DNA from 2 places in the Pseudomonas sp. BGA-UO-ETr-WB11 genome. Region 2 is predicted to be linked to the other one. Evidence: predicted binding sites of a transcription regulator. Region 2 holds the regulator's gene; the other holds the start of a gene.

Region 1 (10,293 bases), on a different contig from region 2:
GATTTTTTCTAGCAGTGAGCCAGGTGCTGGCGCGGCTTCAGGCTCTGTAGGGGCTTTGGCTTCTGCCTTGGGCGACGTACCTGGCTCGCTGGACGGCTGGCCAAGAATGGCCTCGTCACGGCTGACGCCGGGCATGAAGTCGCCAGACAGGCCTACCAGTTGATCACTTTCGTTGAAGAAAATGCTCACATGCTCCTGTAGACGCTGACCGCCGCCTGGTTGGATGCTGTAGAGGTAGTCCAGGCGATCGGCGTGGAAAGTGTCGCTGATCAGGGCATTGCCCATGATAAACCGCACTTGGCGTCGGGTCATTCCGGGCTTCAACTGGTCTATCATGTCTTGCGTTACGACATTGCCCTGTTGAATGTCGATTTTATAAACCCCGGGGAATGAACAACCGGCGAGTGCGAACAGTCCGGCGAACGTCAGGCTGGTAAGCAGGAGCTTGGTGTTTTGCATCGGTGGGTGACTTCCACTATCTTGGCTGGGCAATGTAAACCCCGATCATACCCGCATTAAAGGAAGCTGCGAAGCAGCATCCGTGAGAAAGCTGACCATGGTTGAAAATAGCGAGCTACGTAAAGTTGGCCTGAAAGTGACCCTGCCGCGGGTCAAGATTTTGCAGATGCTCGACTCCGCCGAGCATCGCCACATGAGTGCGGAAGATGTGTACAAGGCGCTGATGGAATCGGGCGAGGACGTCGGCCTGGCCACGGTTTATCGCGTGCTGACGCAGTTCGAGGCCGCGGGTTTGGTGGTGCGCCACAATTTTGATGGCGGCCATGCCGTGTTCGAACTGGCTGACGGCGGTCACCACGACCATATGGTCTGCGTGGAAAGCGGTGAGGTGATCGAATTCATTGATGCCGAAATCGAAAAGCGCCAGAAAGAGATTGTTAGCGAGCACGGTTTTGAGCTGGTAGACCACAATTTGGTGCTCTACGTACGCAAGAAAAAGTAAGCGCTGGTGTAATGGCAAAAAGGCGACCTCAGGGTCGCCTTTTTGCATTCTGGGTTCGCGGCGGCGTTTAGCTTTGTGCCGTGCTCACCATCTTGCGGGCATGGGCCAGGGATTCGCTGGTGAGATCGACGCCGCCAAGCATGCGGGCGATTTCCTCAATGCGGTCGCTGTCTTGCAGATGGGCTACGGCGGTGCGGGTGGCATCGCTGCCACGGGCTTTGTGCACGAACAGGTGGTGATGGCCCTGGGCGGCCACTTGCGGCAAGTGGGTGACGGTCAAGACCTGGCCGCGTTCACCCAGTCGGCGCAATAGCTGGCCAACCACTTCGGCGGTGGGGCCACCGATGCCAACGTCGACTTCGTCGAATACCAGGGTCGGCACCCGCGATGTCTGCGCGGTGATGACCTGAATTGCCAGGCTGATGCGTGACAGTTCGCCGCCTGAGGCCACCTTGGCCAAGGGTTTGAGCGGCTGGCCGGGGTTGGCGCTGACCAGTAATTCCACCTGCTCTTGCCCGTGGGGGTGGGGTTCGGCGTGAGCAGTTGCCCGCAGTTCGATAGTGAAGCGCCCGCCAGGCATGCCCAGGCGCTGGATTTCGCCTTCTACGGCGGTGGCCAACTGGCTGGCAGCGTCTTGACGCAGTTGGCTGAGTTCGGCGGCCTTGTCCTGATAGTGGCGGGCGTAAGCAGCCAGCTCACTGCTCAGGCGCTCGCAAGCCTGGTCGTCGGCATTCAGGCTTTCCAGTTCATCAAACAGTTGCTGTTGCAGGGCGCCGAGTTCGCTGGGCTGGATACGGTGTTTGCGGGCCAGGGTGTAGATGCTGTCCAGGCGCTCTTCCAGTTGTTGCTGGCGGGCTGGGTCGGCGTCGAAATGGTCGAGAAAGCGGTTCAGCTCGCCAACGGCTTCCTCGACCTGAATTTGGGCGCTGGCCAGCAGGTTTACGGCTTCGCTAAGGGCGCCAGGTGGGCTGTTGAATGGGCTCAGGCGCTGCAGGCTGGACGTCAGGGCGGACAGCACGTTGCCGCCGTCGTGCTCGCTGCATTGCTCCAGTACCAGGCGGCAGGCGCTGAGCAGGCTTTCTGCGTTGGCCAGGGCTTTGTGGTCTTGCTCCAGTTGCGGCAGCTCATTGTCGCCGAGGGCCAGATTGTCGAGTTCCTCAAGCTGGTAGCTGAGCAACTGATGACGCGCGCGTTGTTCGTCGCCGGCATTGGCCAGGCGCTCCAGCTCCTGACGGGTCTGGCGCCAGCGTTGGGCGGCCAGTTGCACCTGGCGCGCCAGCTCCTGGCTGCCGGCATATTCATCCAGCAGGCGGCGGTGGGTGTCAGGTTTAAGCAGGGATTGGTGTTCGTGCTGGTTGTGGATGTCGATCAGCAGTTCGCCAAGGGCCTTGAGGTCGCCTTGGGGGCAGGGCGAGCCGTTGATGTAGCTGCGCGAACGGCCTTCGGTGGTGATCACCCGGCGCAGGATGCACGGGCCGTCGTTGTCTAGGTCGCGCTCGCTCAGCCACTGGCGGGCTTCGGGGATGGCGGCCAGGTCGAAGCTGGCGAGAATGTCGGCCTTGTCGGCGCCTGGGCGCACCACGCCGCTGTCGGCACGATCGCCCAGGGCCAAGCCTAGGGCGTCGAGCATGATCGATTTGCCGGCGCCGGTTTCGCCGGTTATCACCGACATGCCGGCGTTCAGCTCGAGGTCGAGGTGTTCGACGATGGCGTAGTTGTGAACAGAAAGATGTACCAGCATGGTGGGCGCTCCCAGGCCTGTGTCTGGTTATTTATACAGTGTTTTGTTTGCGCCTGACAATCCTTGCTCGCCCTTGAAGCTGCAAAATCTGTCCCCATATAGAAGGCAGAAGTGCGAGCGCTGACTCGCCATTGTTTATCACAGGAGGAACGCATGGCTGACGAACAGAACCTGGATCCGCAGGCCTTTGAGGCGAATGTTGCTGAGGCAGCGGGTGATGACCTGGTGGCGCGCGTGCACGCCCTTGAGGAGCAGCTGGCAGCGGCCCAGGATCAAGCCCTGCGCGTGTTGGCTGATATGCAGAACGTGCGTCGCCGTGCCGAGCAGGACGTTGAAAAGGCGCACAAGTTCGCCCTGGAAAAATTCGCCAGCGATCTGTTGCCGGTTGTCGACAGCCTGGAGCGTGGCATTGAACTGACCAGCGCGGACGATGAGGCGATCAAGCCGGTGCGCGAAGGCATGGAGCTGACCCTTAAGCTGCTGCAGGACACCTTCCGCCGTTTCAGCATCGAGGCGCTTGATCCACACGGCGCACCGTTTAATGCCGAGCATCATCAGGCTATGGCGCTGCAGGAAAGTCCACATGTTGAGCCGAACAGCGTGCTCAAAGTGTTCCAGAAAGGCTATCTGCTGAGCGGTCGTCTGTTGCGCCCGGCCATGGTTGTGGTCAGCAAGGCTCCGACTGAGGCGCCACCGTCGATTGATGAGCAGGCTTGAAATTCGCCAGCCGGCCCCCATCTATTAGTACAAGCGATTAAGTGCTGCCGCGATCGGTAAACCCGAGTCGCGGAAATTCAAAATTTTGGGAGAGTTAAGAATGGGCAAAATTATTGGTATCGACCTGGGGACTACCAACTCCTGCGTCTCGGTTCTGGAAAACGGCGTCGCTAAAGTTATCGAGAACGCCGAAGGTGCACGCACCACTCCGTCGATCATTGCGTATGCCAACGACGGCGAAATTCTGGTTGGCCAGTCGGCCAAGCGTCAGGCTGTAACCAATCCGCACAACACCCTGTACGCGGTGAAGCGTCTGATTGGCCGCCGTTTTGAAGAAAGCGTTGTACAGAAAGACATCGAAATGGTGCCGTACAAGATCGTCAAGGCTGACAACGGTGACGCCTGGGTAGCGGTCAATGATCAGAAAATGGCCCCGCCACAAATTTCGGCTGAAATTCTGAAGAAGATGAAGAAAACCGCCGAAGACTACCTCGGCGAGCCAGTGACCGAAGCGGTGATTACCGTGCCGGCCTACTTCAACGACAGCCAGCGTCAGGCCACCAAAGACGCCGGCCGCATTGCCGGTCTGGACGTTAAGCGCATCATCAACGAGCCGACTGCGGCTGCGCTGGCTTACGGTATGGACAAGGCCAAAGGCGACCACACTGTGATCGTTTATGACCTGGGTGGCGGTACTTTCGACGTGTCGGTGATCGAGATCGCTGAAGTCGATGGCGAGCACCAGTTCGAAGTGTTGGCCACCAACGGCGACACCTTCCTCGGTGGTGAAGACTTCGACATTCGTCTGATCGACTACCTTGTCGACGAGTTCAAGAAAGAAAGCGGCATGAACCTCAAGGGTGATCCGCTGGCCATGCAGCGCCTGAAAGAAGCCGCTGAAAAAGCCAAGATTGAGCTGTCTTCGAGCCAGCAGACCGACGTCAACCTGCCGTACATCACTGCAGATGCCACCGGTCCTAAGCACTTGAACGTGAAAATCTCCCGCGCCAAGCTGGAGTCGCTGGTTGAAGACCTGGTGCAGCGCACCATCGAGCCTTGCCGTATCGCGTTGAAAGACGCCGGTATCGACGTTGGCGCGATCAACGACGTGATTCTGGTCGGTGGCCAGACTCGTATGCCGTTGGTGCAGAAGCTGGTAACCGATTTCTTCGGTAAAGAGGCGCGTAAAGACGTTAACCCGGACGAAGCAGTGGCCATGGGTGCTGCTATCCAGGGCGCGGTATTGTCGGGTGATGTGAAAGACGTATTGCTGCTCGACGTTAGCCCGCTGACCCTGGGTATCGAAACCATGGGTGGTGTGATGACCGCGCTGATCGAGAAAAACACCACGATTCCGACCAAGAAATCGCAAGTGTTCTCGACTGCTGACGATAACCAAGGCGCCGTGACCATTCACGTGCTGCAGGGCGAGCGTAAGCAAGCCAGCGGCAACAAGTCCTTGGGTAAATTCGACCTGGCCGAGATTCCGCCGGCTCCGCGTGGCGTACCGCAGATCGAAGTAACCTTCGATATCGACGCCAACGGCATCCTGCATGTCGGCGCGAAAGACAAGGCGACCGGCAAGACCCAGTCGATCGTGATCAAGGCCAACTCCGGTCTGTCTGAGGAAGAAATTCAGCAGATGGTTCGTGATGCTGAAGTCAACGCTGAAGAAGATCGTAAGTTCGAAGAGCTGGCGACCGCACGCAACCAGGGCGACCAGTTGGTGCATGCCACTCGCAAGATGATCACTGAGGCTGGCGATAAGGCCACTGCCGATGAGAAAGCGGCCATCGAAACCGCATTGAGTGCCCTGGAAGTAGCCGTTAAAGGCGACGACAAGGCTGAAATCGAAGCGAAGATGAGCGCTCTGTCGGAAGCGACAACACCGCTGGCGCAGAAAATGTACGCCGAGCAGCCACAGCAAGCCGGTGGTGCCGCTCAGGGTGCAGAAGAAGCAGCGGGCGCGGACGACGTGGTTGATGCCGAGTTCGAAGAAGTCAAAGACAACAAGTAAGCCTTAGCTGGTGACCCACAGGGATGTGGGTAATACGGCAGGCCGCCTGGAGCGGCTGCTGCCTTGAGCGGCTTTTTAGGTCAAGGACATTAGCTGGATTCGCCGCGCGGGAGCTTGCTCCCGCGTTGGCGTGTCTGGGGTAGACGATTTAAGAGTGCGAAAAACTTATGGCCAAGCGTGATTTTTATGAAGTTCTGGGTGTCGAGCGCGGCGCCAGCGAGGCGGAGCTGAAGAAGGCCTATCGCCGCCTGGCAATGAAGCATCACCCGGACCGCAATCCCGACGATAAAGCGTCGGAAGAGAAGTTCAAAGAGGCCAATGAGGCCTACGAAGTATTGTCCGATGCCAGCAAGCGTGCGGCTTACGATCAGTACGGTCATGCCGGTGTCGACCCGCAAATGGGTGGCGGCGGCGGTGGCGGGGCGAACTTCTCCGACATTTTTGGCGACGTGTTCAGTGACTTCTTTGGTGGTCAGCGCGGCGGTCAGCGTGGCGGTGCCCAGCGTGGCAGCGACCTGCGTTACACCCTGGAGCTGGATCTGGAAGAGGCAGTGCGTGGCACTACGGTGACCATTCGCGTGCCGACCCTGGTCAATTGCAAGCCGTGCGATGGCTCGGGTGCCAAGAAGGGCACCAGTCCGGTGACCTGTACCACCTGTGGTGGTATCGGCCAGGTGCGTATGCAGCAGGGCTTCTTTTCGGTGCAGCAGACCTGCCCGCGTTGCCACGGCAGCGGCAAGATGATTTCCGATCCGTGCACCAGCTGTCATGGCCAAGGCCGTGTCGAAGAGCAGAAGACCCTGTCGGTCAAGGTGCCGCCAGGCGTCGACACCGGCGACCGCATTCGTCTGACCGGCGAAGGCGAGGCGGGCACGTTGGGTGGGCCGGCAGGCGACCTGTATGTGGTGGTCAATGTGCGCGAGCACGCGATCTTCCAGCGTGACGGCAAGCACCTGTATTGCGACGTGCCGATCAGCTTTGCCGATGCAGCCTTGGGTGGCGAGCTGGAAGTGCCGACGCTGGATGGTCGGGTCAAGTTGAAAATTCCGGAAGGCACGCAAACCGGCAAGCTGTTCCGTTTGCGTGGCAAAGGCGTGGCGCCAGTGCGCGGCGGTGGTGCGGGCGACCTGATGTGTCGGGTGGCCGTGGAAACACCAGTGCACCTGGACAAGCGCCAGCGCGAATTGCTGGAAGAGTTCCGTCAGTCGCTGGCTGGCGATAGCTCGCACTCGCCGAAGGCCAATGGCTGGTTTGAGGGTGTGAAGCGTTTCTTCGGCGATTTGTAATTCGCAGCTGTGGGTTGCGGGTGGTGGGTCACGGCCTGCCACCCGGAGCGTGCGGCGTTAAGCCTTGGGCTTGGAGCTGAGAGTTATGCAACGTATTGCAGTGATGGGCGCCGCTGGGCGCATGGGCAAAACCCTGATCGAAGCGGTGCAGCAGGCCGCGGATGCGAGCTTGAGCGCGGCGATTGATCGTCCGGACAGCACCCTGGTGGGCGCTGATGTGGGTGAGTTGGCAGGCGTCGGTCGCCTGGGCTTGACCCTCGCGGGTGATCTGCAGGCTGTGGTCGAGCAGTTCGATGTGTTGATCGACTTTACCCATCCGTCAGTCACCCTGAAAAACCTTGAAGTCTGTCGCCAGGCGGGCAAGGCCATGGTAATTGGCACGACCGGTTTTTCCGTGGCTGAAAAGCTGCTGCTGGAGCAGGCTGCCAAGGACATTCCGATTGTGTTTGCCGCCAACTACAGCGTCGGCGTCAACCTGTGCCTGAAGCTGCTCGATACCGCCGCGCGAGTGCTGGGCGATGAGGTCGATATCGAAATCATCGAAGCGCACCACCGGCACAAGGTTGATGCGCCATCCGGTACGGCGCTGCGCATGGGTGAAGTGGTGGCCAATGCCTTGGGGCGCGATCTGCAAAAAGTGGCGGTGTATGGCCGTGAAGGCCAGACCGGTGCCCGCGAGCGCGAGACCATTGGCTTTGCCACGGTGCGTGCTGGCGATGTGGTCGGTGACCATACCGTGCTGTTTGCTGCGGATGGCGAGCGGGTGGAAATCACCCATAAAGCTTCCAGTCGGATGACCTTTGCCAAAGGCGCGGTGCGCTCGGCCTTGTGGTTGGATGGGCGTGCGGCGGGCCTCTACGACATGCAGGATGTGCTGGGTTTGCGCTGAGTCACTGAACTTGCTTGTCTTTGGGTTGGACCGCGAGAGGGCTTTCCTGTAAGCTACAGCTTTAGTATGTCCACTAAAAGTTACGCAGAATGAATCAGATAAAGAAGCGGGGTGACGGTTGGTACGTCATCCCGCTTTTTTACAATCTGCGTTTGCTTCACGCTTTGATCGACGGAGGTTTTCTTGAGTAAGCCAGCCATTCTCGCCCTTGCTGATGGCAGCATTTTTCGCGGCGAATCCATTGGAGCTGACGGGCAAACCGTTGGTGAAGTGGTGTTTAACACCGCAATGACCGGCTATCAGGAAATCCTCACCGATCCTTCCTATGCCCAGCAAATCGTCACCCTGACCTACCCGCACATCGGCAACACCGGCACTACGCCGGAAGATGCCGAGTCCAACCGCGTCTGGGCCGCCGGCCTGATCATTCGTGATCTGCCGCTGATTGCCAGCAACTGGCGTAACAAACAGCCACTGGACGAGTACCTGAAAGAGCACGGTACTGTGGCGATCGCCGGTCTCGATACCCGTCGCCTGACCCGCATCCTGCGTGAGAAAGGCGCACAGAATGGCTGCATTCTGGTCGGTGCGGATGCCACTGAAGAGAAAGCACTGGAACTGGCGCGCAGCTTCCCAGGCCTGAAAGGCATGGATCTGGCCAAAGTCGTCAGCTCCACTGAGCGCTACGAGTGGCGCTCCAGTGTCTGGAACCTGCAGACCGACAGCCATCCGGAAATTGCTGCCAGCGAACTGCCGTACCACGTGGTCGCCTACGATTTCGGCGTCAAGCTGAACATCCTGCGCATGCTGGTGGATCGCGGCTGCCGCCTGACCGTGGTGCCGGCACAAACCCCGGCCAGTGACGTGCTGGCGCTGAACCCGGATGGTGTGTTCCTGTCCAACGGCCCTGGCGACCCTGAACCGTGCGACTACGCGATTCAGGCGATCAAGGACGTGCTGGAAACCGATATTCCGGTATTCGGTATCTGCCTCGGTCACCAGTTGCTGGCCCTGGCCTCCGGCGCCAAGACCGTGAAAATGGGTCATGGTCACCACGGTGCCAACCACCCGGTGCAAGACCTGAAAACCAGTGTGGTGATGATCACCAGCCAGAACCACGGTTTCGCCGTGGAAGAAAGCAGCCTGCCAGCCAATCTGCGCGCCACCCACAAGTCGCTGTTCGACGGGACCCTGCAGGGTATCGAGCGCACCGACAAGGACGCGTTCAGCTTCCAGGGTCACCCGGAAGCCAGCCCGGGGCCGATGGATGTCGCGCCGCTGTTCGATCGTTTTATCGAAGCCATGGCCAAGCGCCGTTAAGCCCGCCGACTGACCAAAGGATTCGAGAGTAAGCACATGCCAAAACGTACAGACATTAAAAGTATCCTGATCCTCGGCGCCGGCCCTATCGTTATCGGCCAGGCCTGCGAATTCGACTACTCCGGCGCCCAGGCTTGTAAAGCCCTGCGCGAAGAGGGTTACCGGGTCATCCTGGTGAACTCCAATCCGGCCACCATCATGACCGACCCGGCCATGGCGGACGCCACCTACATCGAGCCGATCAAGTGGTCCACCGTGGCCAAGATCATCGAGAAGGAGCGCCCGGACGCGCTGCTGCCGACCATGGGCGGCCAGACGGCGCTGAACTGCGCACTGGACCTGGAGCGCCACGGCATTCTGGAAAAGTTCGGCGTGGAAATGATCGGCGCCAACGCCGACACCATCGACAAGGCTGAAGATCGCTCGCGCTTCGACAAGGCGATGAAAGACATCGGTCTGGCGTGCCCGGTTTCCGGTATCGCCCACGACATGGAAGAAGCCTACGGCGTACTCGAAAAAGTCGGCTTCCCGTGCATCATTCGTCCGTCTTTCACCATGGGCGGCACCGGCGGCGGCATCGCTTACAACCGTGAAGAGTTCGAAGAGATCTGCGCCCGCGGTCTGGACCTGTCGCCGACCAATGAGCTGCTGATCGACGAATCCCTGATCGGCTGGAAGGAATACGAGATGGAGGTCGTTCGAGACAAGAACGACAACTGCATCATCGTTTGCGCCATCGAAAACTTCGACCCGATGGGCGTGCACACCGGTGACTCGATCACCGTGGCCCCTGCGCAAACCCTGACCGACAAGGAATACCAGATCCTGCGTAACGCCTCCCTGGCGGTATTGCGCGAGATCGGCGTGGAAACCGGCGGCTCCAACGTGCAGTTTGGTATCTGCCCGGAAACCGGCCGCATGGTCGTGATCGAGATGAACCCGCGCGTGTCGCGTTCCTCGGCACTGGCCTCCAAAGCCACCGGTTTCCCGATCGCTAAGATCGCCGCCAAGCTGGCCGTGGGTTACACCCTCGACGAGCTGCAGAACGACATCACTGGCGGCCGTACGCCAGCGTCCTTCGAGCCGGCCATCGACTACGTGGTGACCAAGCTGCCGCGTTTTGCCTTTGAGAAATTCCCCAAGGCCGATGCGCGCCTGACCACCCAGATGAAATCTGTGGGTGAAGTGATGGCCATCGGCCGTACCTTCCAGGAATCGCTGCAGAAAGCCCTGCGCGGTCTGGAAGTGGGCGTTAACGGCTTCGACCCGAAGGTCGAGCCGAGCAACCCTGAGGCCGCCAGCATCATCAAGCGCGAGCTGACCGTGCCGGGCGCCGAGCGCATCTGGTATGTGGCTGATGCA
Region 2 (10,293 bases):
GGCCGGCATCACCGCCGCCAGTTGCTGGCTGAGCAAGGCAAACGGCTGCAGGTCGGCGGCGCGGATCTGCTCCAGGCTGCGCTCGTCCACTGGAATCGCCACATGGGAATCCGCCTCGGCCCAACCATGGCCAGGGAAGTGTTTGCCGGTAGCGGCCATACCGGCAGCCGCCATACCGCGGATAAAGGCGCCAGCCAATTGCGCTGCACGTTGCGGATCACCGTGAAACGAACGTGTGCCGACCACCGCACTGCGCTGGTAATCCAGATCCAGCACTGGAGCAAAACTCAGGTCCAGCCCCACAGCCAGCACTTCAGTAGCCATCAACCAACCACAGTGTTCGGCCAGCTGTTCAGCATTGGATTGCGCGGCAATCGCCGCCATCGCTGGCAAACGCACAAAGCCCTGACGCAAGCGCTGCACGCGCCCGCCTTCCTGATCAACCGCCAAAAGCAGGTCCGGACGCACGGCCCGAATAGCCATGCTCAACTCACGCACCTGGCGCGGGCATTCGATATTGCGCGCAAACAAAATCAGCCCAGCCACTTCAGGCTGGCGCAGCAACTGGCGATCCTCGGCGGTCAGCCAAGTGCCGCCGATATCCAGCATCAAAGAACCTTGCATAACAGCCTTCCTTAACAATCAGCAGCGGCCCAATCGGGGCACGGCGCTTCATCAATCAGCACCCGGCAGTGCACAGGCACGCGAGCAAAGAGGTCGAGTAAATCGGCATTGCGCAGACGCACGCAGCCATGGGACAACGGCACGCCCATCGGCTCGGAGTCCGGGGTGCCGTGTAGGTAGATGTAGCGGCGAAAGGTATCGACGCGACCAAGGCGATTGCGGCCCAGCTCGCAGCCGCTAAGCCAGAGAATGCGAGTAAGAATCCAGTCGCGACCCGGAAATTGCGCCTGCAACTCCGGGCTGAATACCTCGCCCGTCCAGCGCCGACCACGCAGCACAGCACCGCAGGGCAAACCAGCGCCAATTTTGGCGCGCACCTGATGCAAGCCGCGCGGCGTACAGCCCGAACCATTGAGTTCACCGGCGCCATTGAGCGCCGTGGAAACCGGCAGACGCAGTAACAGGCGACCCGCAGCAAAGCCATACAGCTGCTGATCGGCGAGGGAAATATGGAGGAAATCGAGGGTCAACATGGGGCGCTAGCTTAGGGTCTGTTCCCGCTTCATCGCAAGCCGCGTTGCCGCGAATGAAGCGGGAACAGACCCTAACGGATTGGCCTTGCCGCGCCCACCGCCAAGGTTTACAGCTTGGGCACCAACGGGGAATTTTTGCTACGCGGTTTTAGCTGCGCCTTGGCCAAAGCCTCGTCAGTGACACCACTTTCGGCGCGCATACCGGCGGCCAGGAACGGCACCATCAGTCGCATTACCTGCTCAATCGAGGTATTTACACCAAAATCGTTCTCAGCAATGGCGCGCAAGGCCTTGATCCCGGACATGCTGAACGCCGCCGCACCCAGCATAAAGTGCACACGCCAGAACAACTCAATCGGCGGAACGCGCGGGGCCGTTTCGTAAACCAGCTGCATGTAACGGCGGAAGACTTTGCCGTACATGTCCTCCAGATACCGTCGCAAGTGCCCCTGGCTCTGACTGAAAGCCAGCCCCAACAGGCGCATGAAAATCGACAGATCATTACCACTGCGCGGTTTTACGGCGAGCGATTGCTCAACGAGAATTTCCAGCAACTCTTCAAGGCTAGCCTTGGTTTCAGGCTTGCCCTGGCGACGATCCAACTCACGTTCGAGGCTGATGCAGAATGGGCCAAGAAAGCGCGAGAACACCGCTTGAATCAGGGCCTTTTTCGAGCCGAAGTGATAGTTCACCGCAGCCAGATTAACTCCAGCCTTACTGGTGATCAGGCGCAGGGAAGTCTCAGAGAAACCCTTCTCCGCAAACAACTGCTCTGCCGCATCGAGAATACGCTCGACAGTTTCTGACTGGGCCATGGCCGCTCCGCCTAACAAACACTTGTTTGAAACATACGTTTCAAGCTGATCAATTGTCAAGCCGATCCGTGGCCATACAGCCTAGTTCAGTGCCTCGACAAACAAAGTTCTCAGTGCGAGACGTTCCGCAGCCTCTGCGGGTTACAAGCCACTCTCAACGGATATACCAATCAGCGGGATTGCCAAGCGCATTTCACTGTATATAATCACAGCACCTGTACAAACAGACAGACCCTCTACCATGATCAAGCTCACCCCGCGCCAAAGCGAAATCCTAGCCTTTATCAAACGCTGCCTGGAAGACCACGGCTTCCCGCCGACACGCGCCGAAATTGCCCAGGAACTCGGCTTCAAATCGCCCAATGCCGCCGAAGAGCACCTCAAGGCCCTGGCACGCAAAGGCGCCATTGAAATGACCCCTGGCGCCTCCCGCGGCATTCGCATCCCCGGCTTCGAACCCAACGCCGTTGAAGAGGACGGCCTGGCCGTCATCGGTCGCGTTGCTGCAGGCGCACCGATTCTGGCCCAGCAGCATGTAGAAGAAACCTGCAAGATCAATCCAGCCTTCTTCCACCCCCGCGCCGACTACCTGCTGCGCGTGAACGGCATGAGCATGAAGGACATCGGCATCTTCGACGGCGACCTGCTGGCCGTGCACACCACCCGCGAAGCACGTAACGGACAAATTGTCGTGGCCCGCATTGACGATGAAGTGACAGTGAAGCGCTTTCAACGCACCGGCAACAAGGTTCTGTTGATTGCGGAAAACCCGGACTTTGCACCGATAGAAATCAATCTTGAAGAACAAGACCTCGTGATCGAAGGCTTGAGTGTCGGCGTAATCCGCCGCTAGAGGAGGCTTTATGCAGTTCCCACAGTCGCCCAACCGTACCCAACTTCCGCTGTTTGATGCCTTCCTGCCCTCGCCAATGGCGCCCTTGCTAAACAGCAACGGCCAAACGCCCTGGATGGAAGAAACCGAAACCTGCAGCGAATTGACCTTACGCGGCTCGACTGGACACTGCCTGAACCTACTGGCACCCATCCTGCGCGAACTCAGCCAGAACCAGGACGCACGCTGGCTGACCCTGATCGCCCCACCCAGCAGCTTGACGCAAACCTGGCTACGCAACTCAGGGCTCAATCGTGAGCGCATCATGCTGCTGCACCCACGAGGCGAACAAAGCGCCCGCGACCTTGCCTGCTCAGTCCTGCGCCTGGGCCGCAGCCATACCGTGATCAGTTGGCTGCACCCACTGGATGCCAGTACTCAGCAACAATTGGCCAACGCGGCACAAGCCGGTGGAGCACAAAGCCTGAATATCAGTCTGAGCTAAGGCTTTCCGCTGCTCAGCAGCAGATCCAATTAAACAGCAACAACCCCGCGTAGTATGAGTTGCGCTCAGGACACCCATAAAGTCTCGAACCACTTACGCGCTGCATGTGTACGCAAGCCCTTGTAGGAGCCAGCTAGCTGGCGATTGGGCGAGCACACAGAACTTGGCAGCCGTCACGCTCGAAGCCTCTCCCACGACAACGCCGCAACACCACAAACACGCACACTCATGCAGGCTGCGAGTTTATTGACACGCAGTGCATGAGCATATGCCTGCTGTGGCAGCAGCATTTTATGGCGCTGTACCCGTTATGTGTTGCGCACGGGGCCGCTACCGGTTTTTGCTTTACGCCGAGTCACTTTCTCTTGACTCGCTTTGCTCACCATTCGGGCAAGCCTGCGGCTGTTACTTCGCTTCGCTACGTTCCGGCCTCCTGACGGGACCGGGAAACCGAGGCGCCTGCAAATCCGTGGGAGCGGTCTTGACCGCGAAGCTTTTAACTGCGCCAACTCGCCGCTGTGTCAGACACAGCCATCGGCAATGGGACCAATGCCTTGCAACACGTAACGGGTACATAGCCATTTTTATTGGTGACATTCACGGCGGAAGCCGCCGCTACAACGCAACATGCACCAAGTAGCTGACCCGCAGCTTGCCAACAGCCTGCAACTCCTTACGGCTTCGTGATTTTCTTCGTCCTGCGCTGGTGAATCCAATCAACGATCTCACCTTCAGGCGCATAGCCACTGACTGTCTGCCGCAGCAACTTGCGTACACAGTCATAATCATCCTGCTCAACAGCCTGCAAGAGCTCGCTCAGAACGGCCTTGAAATCATCCCATGACAGGTGATCTTCATTGGCACGCATGATCATCGGATGCTCAGTGGCAATCACGTCATCACCAATCAACAACTCTTCGTAAAGCTTTTCACCAGGGCGCAGACCGCTAAATTCAATAGCAATATCGCCATAAGGATTCTTCTCAGAGCGCACACTCAGGCCACTGAGGTGAATCATTTTCTCAGCCAATTCAGCGATTTTCACTGGCTGCCCCATATCCAGCACAAATACATCACCACCCTGCCCCATGGCACCAGCCTGAATGACTAATTGAGCGGCCTCGGGGATGGTCATGAAATAACGAGTGATGTTCGGGTGGGTCACAGTCACCGGGCCACCCCGACGAATTTGCTCATGAAACAGCGGAATGACCGAACCTGAAGACCCCAACACATTGCCAAAACGCACCATGGTGAACCGGGTTTTATTGACCTGATGCAGGCCCTCTTTATCTCCAAACAACACCGGCGCGGATTCGCGACTGAGTGCCTGCAGTACCATTTCTGCCAAGCGCTTGGTGCTGCCCATCACATTTGTAGGTCGCACAGCCTTGTCCGTAGAAATCAACACAAAGTGCTCTACACCGGCCCTAACAGCAGCCTGGGCGGTGTATGTCGAACCCACGACATTGTTAAGCACGCCCTCGGCAATATTGTGCTCAACCATCGGTACATGCTTGTAAGCGGCAGCGTGATAAACGGTATTGACCGCCCACGAGCGCATCACATCTAACAACCGCTGCGGATTGCGAATCGAGCCTAGAATGGGCACCAGTCGCACAGCCAAGGACTCACGGCGAATACGCTGTTCAAGCTCGCTGTGAATGCTGTAAAGATTGAACTCGCTGTGTTCGAACAGCAGCAAGGTGGTAGGTCCAGTAGACACAATCTGCCGGCACAACTCCGAGCCAATCGAACCACCGGCCCCCGTAACCATCACCACCTGATCGCGAATGCAGCGCTCGAACAAAGCTTTCTGCGGTGGCACGGCATCGCGCCCGAGTAAATCGGCGATGTCGACCTCTTGCACATCATCGACCGTGACCCGACCGCTGGCTAAATCCATAAAGCCCGGCACACTGCGCACGTGTAGCGGGTACTGCTCCAACAACTCCAACACCTCACGGCGTCTTGCCCGCGTGGCAGATGGAATAGCCAATAAGATCTCATTGGCGCCAGTTTCATCAATCATCTGCTGAATGTGCTTAGCGTTGTAAACCCGCAGCCCTGCGATAACCCGATTGGCAATGCCCGGATCATCGTCAATAAACGCCACCGCACGCATACCGCGCCCAAGTCGTAATGCCGCGACCAACTGATTGCCTGCAGCACCGGCGCCATAAACAGCCACCCGAGGCAAACCATCATCTTTGCGACTGAACTTGAACGGCTGATTTGATGAATACCAATCGCCCATAAAATACTGGCGCATTAGCAAGCGTAAACCGCCAATGGATAAAAGGCTCAGCAGCCAATAATTGAATACCATCGAACGCGGAATAACCTTTGGGGCCCCCTGATACCAATACACCGCAAGCGCCAACAACAAGGCCGAGATAGAAACTGCCTTAGCAATCGCAAGCAGTGCATCATTACCGAAATAGCGCATCACCGCGCGGTACATACCAAAGCGGATGAACAATGGAATGGCAATCACAGGAGCAGCTAAAAATAGCCAAAAATGCCCAGTTAATGGCTCAATCGCTTTGCTGTCGCCCAAACGCACCACAAACGCCAGCCACAACGAAACCCAGACCAGTACCACGTCCGTAGCGACTTGAAGCAAGCGCTTGTGGCGCCTAGGTAAACCAACCAAACGAGTTCGTAACTTTTCGGCCAACCCCAACACGATAATCCCTCACCACGACTGTAAGAACAAAAATTCCAGAAACTGAGAATTCAAAAAAACCATCGAGCGGATTTTATCCACCCCAAAAGTCTTAAATCTACTGCTGATAGCCAGCTTTGAACTTTAAAGCCAAAAAAATCAGCGGGATGTATGACACTAAAACACCAATAAAACCATCCAGAACCCCAAAAGTTACACACAGGGAAATCGGTAAAAGCCACAGGATATTGATTAGCAAAACACACAAAGTAACCGGCTTGTGCCCCGCGTACAACCGCGCCGCACATTGATAAGCGTGAGTACGGTGCGGCTCATATACCTTGTCGCCACGAATCAAACGACGAAGCAATGTAAAAGTTGCATCAACAACAAATACACCAAGCAATATCAACCAAGCCCACAATAATTGCGGCTGCACCCAAGCGGCTTGTAAAGATAGAACCCCCACTGTAATGCCAAGAAATCCGCTGCCAGAATCCCCCATAAACACTTTTGCAGGGGGAAAGTTCAAAATTAAAAAACCAGCAACTGCCGCCGCTAAGAATAAAGGCACAAGATACTGGCCAAGCTGAATTTCAGCTCCCAAATAGCTTGAAACACCATACAACAACGCCCCACTCACACAGACAAAAATGGCCTCAACGCTGGCAATACCATCGATACCATCCATAAAATTGTACAAATTTAGCAACCATACCAAATACACTGCAGCAAGCATGTGACCAAACCATCCCAAGTCGATAGTAAAGCCACATATCATCAAAGGCGGTAAGCCACCCACCCAAAATAACGACCAAAAAGCTGCAGCAAAATGCCCACTTAAACGCCAACGTATAGCAACATCAGCGATGTCATCGCGAAAGCCCAAAAAGGCTACAAAAAAACCTGAGAGCAAGGAAATAAAATTTATCGTACTAACAAGTCCCTGAGCAAAAATCACAGAAAGACTTATAAAAAAAATCACAGAAAATAAAATACCTCCGCCACGAGGCACAGCAATAGAGTGAGAACTTCGCGCATTGACAAGATCATTCAAGCTCGAGTGACGCGCATAAATTTGAAACACGCCCACCAACACAAACGAGCACAGAAAAACAGCCAGCAACTGAACAGCGTAAATAAACACTTAATTAATTTCCCGATAATAATTAACAGTCTGCGCCAGCGCGGTATCAACTGAAACAGGAGGCCGCCACCCTAAAACTTCGCAAGTCTGCTGCATATCAACCTGTAACGAACCACACAACCGCTGAAACAAAGCGTCTTGCCCAACACAATGGGCAATCATACGCAGAAAAAAAACGGGCACAGAAATTAATCTCGAAGATTTACCCATAGCACTAGCAACGCGCAGCAATAGATCACCAGTTGAAAGATCCTCGCCATCGCTTAATAAAAAGACTCTATTAGCGGCCAATGGATGAGCAGTGCAAACTACCAAAAGATCAACAAGGTTATCCACTGAGACAAAACTACGCTTATTTCTGACTGCACCAAATGGTAATGGAATACCCCTCCGCGTCCACTGCATCATTTTAAGAAAGTTTGCGCCAACACCAGGGCCATAAACGAGCACCGGCCGGATGATTACTAACTCCATTTCGGTATCAGCGCAAAGCGCAGACAGGCCTTCCTCTGCAGCCTTCTTGGATAACCCATAAGGATCAGAAGCTTGAAGCTTTCCCTCTGCACAATATGGCTGACCAATTTCTGTGCTTTCACCCATTGCCTTAATGGAACTGATAAAAACAAAACGTTTCACGCCGCGGTCTGCCGCCTGACGAGCCAGTGATAATGTGCCATCGACATTGATTTTGTGGAAAAGCGATAAACCTTCATTTCCCTCGCTAGCAAGTACATGAGCACGTGCAGCAACATGTACTACAACTTCCACATCTGCCAATCCGAACGCCCAGTCGACATCAAACTCCAAACCAGGGTAATAAAATAATCCTGCACACTCAGGCGGCTCATCGACACCGGAACGAAGCGCCAAAATAACTTCGTGTCCAGCGGAATTCAATGCGCGCAACAAGGGTGTACCTACAAAGCCTGTACCGCCGGTCAAGAGCACTTTCACTTTACCGCCTCACAGGCAAGTGCATGCAGCCCTATATAAATACCAGAATTTTGAATTTTTATTATTATATTCATAATATACTTATTATTTAGCAAGAGGCTAAAGCAAGGAAAACAAAGCGCCGCAGCAGTCGCAAGCGCTTCAACCAACCAGACTCAACGCAAAACCACCTTCACAACAGTAATTAATATAATTCTAATATCATTAATAAAACTCTGAGTATTGACATAGTCCAAATAAAACTTTTGCTTAATCGGCAACACTACATCTATATAGGCTTGCCTTGGATTTTCATAAGTAGCTAGCAACTCATTTTCATCAACCATCTCGATAGATGCAAGATCTGTTATCCCTGGACGAACCGACAAAACCTTATCGCGAACCTCAACAGGATAGCAGTCGATAAACTCCTGCACTTCAGGGCGCGGCCCAACCAGGCTCATGCTACCGACTACCACATCAATCAGCTGAGGCAACTCGTCGAGTTTGTATTTACGTAAGAAATGACCAGAGCGAGTGACTCTACTATCAAGGCCGACTGTTAATCGGCCTGATAAATCTGCATTCACTGACATGGTACGAAATTTGTGAATTCGAAATGGAACACCATGACGCCCAACTCGCACTTGCCGATAGAAGACAGGCCCAGAAGAGTCTAGCTTGACCCAAGCGGCTACGAGTATGAAGACAGGCAGTAATATTAAAATGCCGAGCACGGCACATACAAAATCGAAAATACGTTTAAGCATCCTGCAGCACCGTTTTGACAGCATCAACCACACGAATGAGATCCCCTTCTGTCATACGCGTGTAGAGGGGTAAGGTCACCTCCTGCTCAAACAGCTTTTGAGCAACAGGAAAGTCTTCCACTAATAATTCACAGCTGTTTTTCCAGTACGGATGCAAGTGCAAAGGAATAAAGTGTACTGAGCAACCAACGCCCAACTCTGACATTTTTACAATGAACTCATCACGACCAATGCGCGCCTCAGGCAAAATACGGACTGGATAGAGATGCCGCGCATGCATATCGCCAATCGGCGAATTTTGAGGAATAACGATAGGTAGATCCTTCAACTTCTCGTTGTAAAACAACGCCATTCGCTCTCTTTTTTCCTGAAATCCAGACAATTTACGCAATTGATGAATCCCAATTGCTGCAGCCGGATCACTTAAATTGTACTTGAAACCAGGTGCCACGACCTCGTAGAACCATGCGGGGGTTGTAGAGACATAACGATCAAATGCATCACGGCTTATGCCATGCAGGCGCATCACACGACAACGCTTAGCAATCTCCTGGCACCTAGTTACTACCATACCGCCTTCGCCGGTGGTCATGGTCTTATTAGCATAAAAACTGAAGACAGTAACATCAGAATCAAGAGTTCCAATTTTACGCCCGCTCCAAGTAGTTGGAAGTGCGTGGGCAGCATCTTCAACAACACGCAGATTGTGTTTTTTAGCCAAGGTTAACAATTTATCCATGTCGCAGCTTAAGCCTGCGAAGTGCACAGGCATAATTGCCTTTGTACGCGAGGTGATTGCCGCCTCTACTGCTGCTGGATCGATGTTAAAGGTATCTTCAAGGACGTCCACCATAACGGGAGTCGCCCCTAAATAACGTACTACCTCTGCTGTTGCCGTGAAGGTATACGTAGGCAAAATAACCTCATCACCCGGCCCCACACCAATTGCTTCTAACGCGAGATGAAGACCTGCGGTTGCAGAATTAACGGCAATACTTTCAACATCACCGCCAAGAAATGCGCTGAAATCTTGTTCGAACTGACGCGTCTTGGGGCCTGTTGTTACCCATCCAGAACGCAACGCGCTCACGACCTCAGCAATTTCTTCTTCACAGATTTCGGGCAATGCAAATGGAAGAAATTTATTATCCATCATAATTATCCAAATATTATCAAAAATTATACATCAAGGAAATTCAAAAGATCGAAAACCTAGCGCCACTCACTTGGAGTCGGGATCAGCAGAACTTACCCCCCTCAAAAACTCTAAGTGCTCAAAATCAAAGTAAGTAAACTCTATGCCTGGGGAGTGAATATATCGCTTATCGAAAGAACCAGTGTTTCCTATTATTTTTGCAGGGTTACCCGCCACCACAGAAAAGTCAGGAATTTCTCCCTTAACAACACTGCCGGCAGCAATTATACATCCTTTCCCGATACTAGCCCCCGGCATAATAACAGCACCT

Evidence for each region. Region 2 encodes LexA, which represses DNA repair genes until DNA is damaged. Its sites were predicted from a motif close to CTGTNTNNNNANACAG; they were not measured.
Region 1: the regulator LexA is predicted to act here: its motif matches at 2,726-2,741, upstream of recN (DNA repair protein RecN).

The regions. Positions count from the first base shown of each region.
Region 1 covers NZ_JCAQOS010000005.1:289,679-299,971, forward strand. The annotation lists gene AC56DI_RS06740 (outer membrane protein assembly factor BamE) at 1-459, opposite strand, end outside; gene fur (ferric iron uptake transcriptional regulator) at 557-961, shown strand; gene recN (DNA repair protein RecN) at 1,029-2,702, opposite strand; gene grpE (nucleotide exchange factor GrpE) at 2,856-3,419, shown strand; gene dnaK (molecular chaperone DnaK) at 3,520-5,436, shown strand; gene dnaJ (molecular chaperone DnaJ) at 5,604-6,722, shown strand; gene dapB (4-hydroxy-tetrahydrodipicolinate reductase) at 6,808-7,611, shown strand; gene carA (glutamine-hydrolyzing carbamoyl-phosphate synthase small subunit) at 7,795-8,931, shown strand; gene carB (carbamoyl-phosphate synthase large subunit) at 8,968-10,293, shown strand, end outside.
Region 2 covers NZ_JCAQOS010000007.1:231,770-242,062, reverse strand. The annotation lists gene nagZ (beta-N-acetylhexosaminidase) at 1-624, opposite strand, end outside; gene AC56DI_RS11900 (L,D-transpeptidase family protein) at 636-1,157, opposite strand; gene AC56DI_RS11895 (TetR/AcrR family transcriptional regulator) at 1,265-1,972, opposite strand; gene lexA (transcriptional repressor LexA) at 2,214-2,825, shown strand; gene sulA (SOS-induced cell division inhibitor SulA) at 2,836-3,309, shown strand; gene AC56DI_RS11880 (polysaccharide biosynthesis protein) at 3,983-5,989, opposite strand; gene AC56DI_RS11875 (MraY family glycosyltransferase) at 6,096-7,124, opposite strand; gene AC56DI_RS11870 (NAD-dependent epimerase/dehydratase family protein) at 7,125-8,078, opposite strand; gene AC56DI_RS11865 (sugar transferase) at 8,234-8,827, opposite strand; gene AC56DI_RS11860 (DegT/DnrJ/EryC1/StrS family aminotransferase) at 8,820-9,980, opposite strand; gene AC56DI_RS11855 (acyltransferase) at 10,050-10,293, opposite strand, start outside.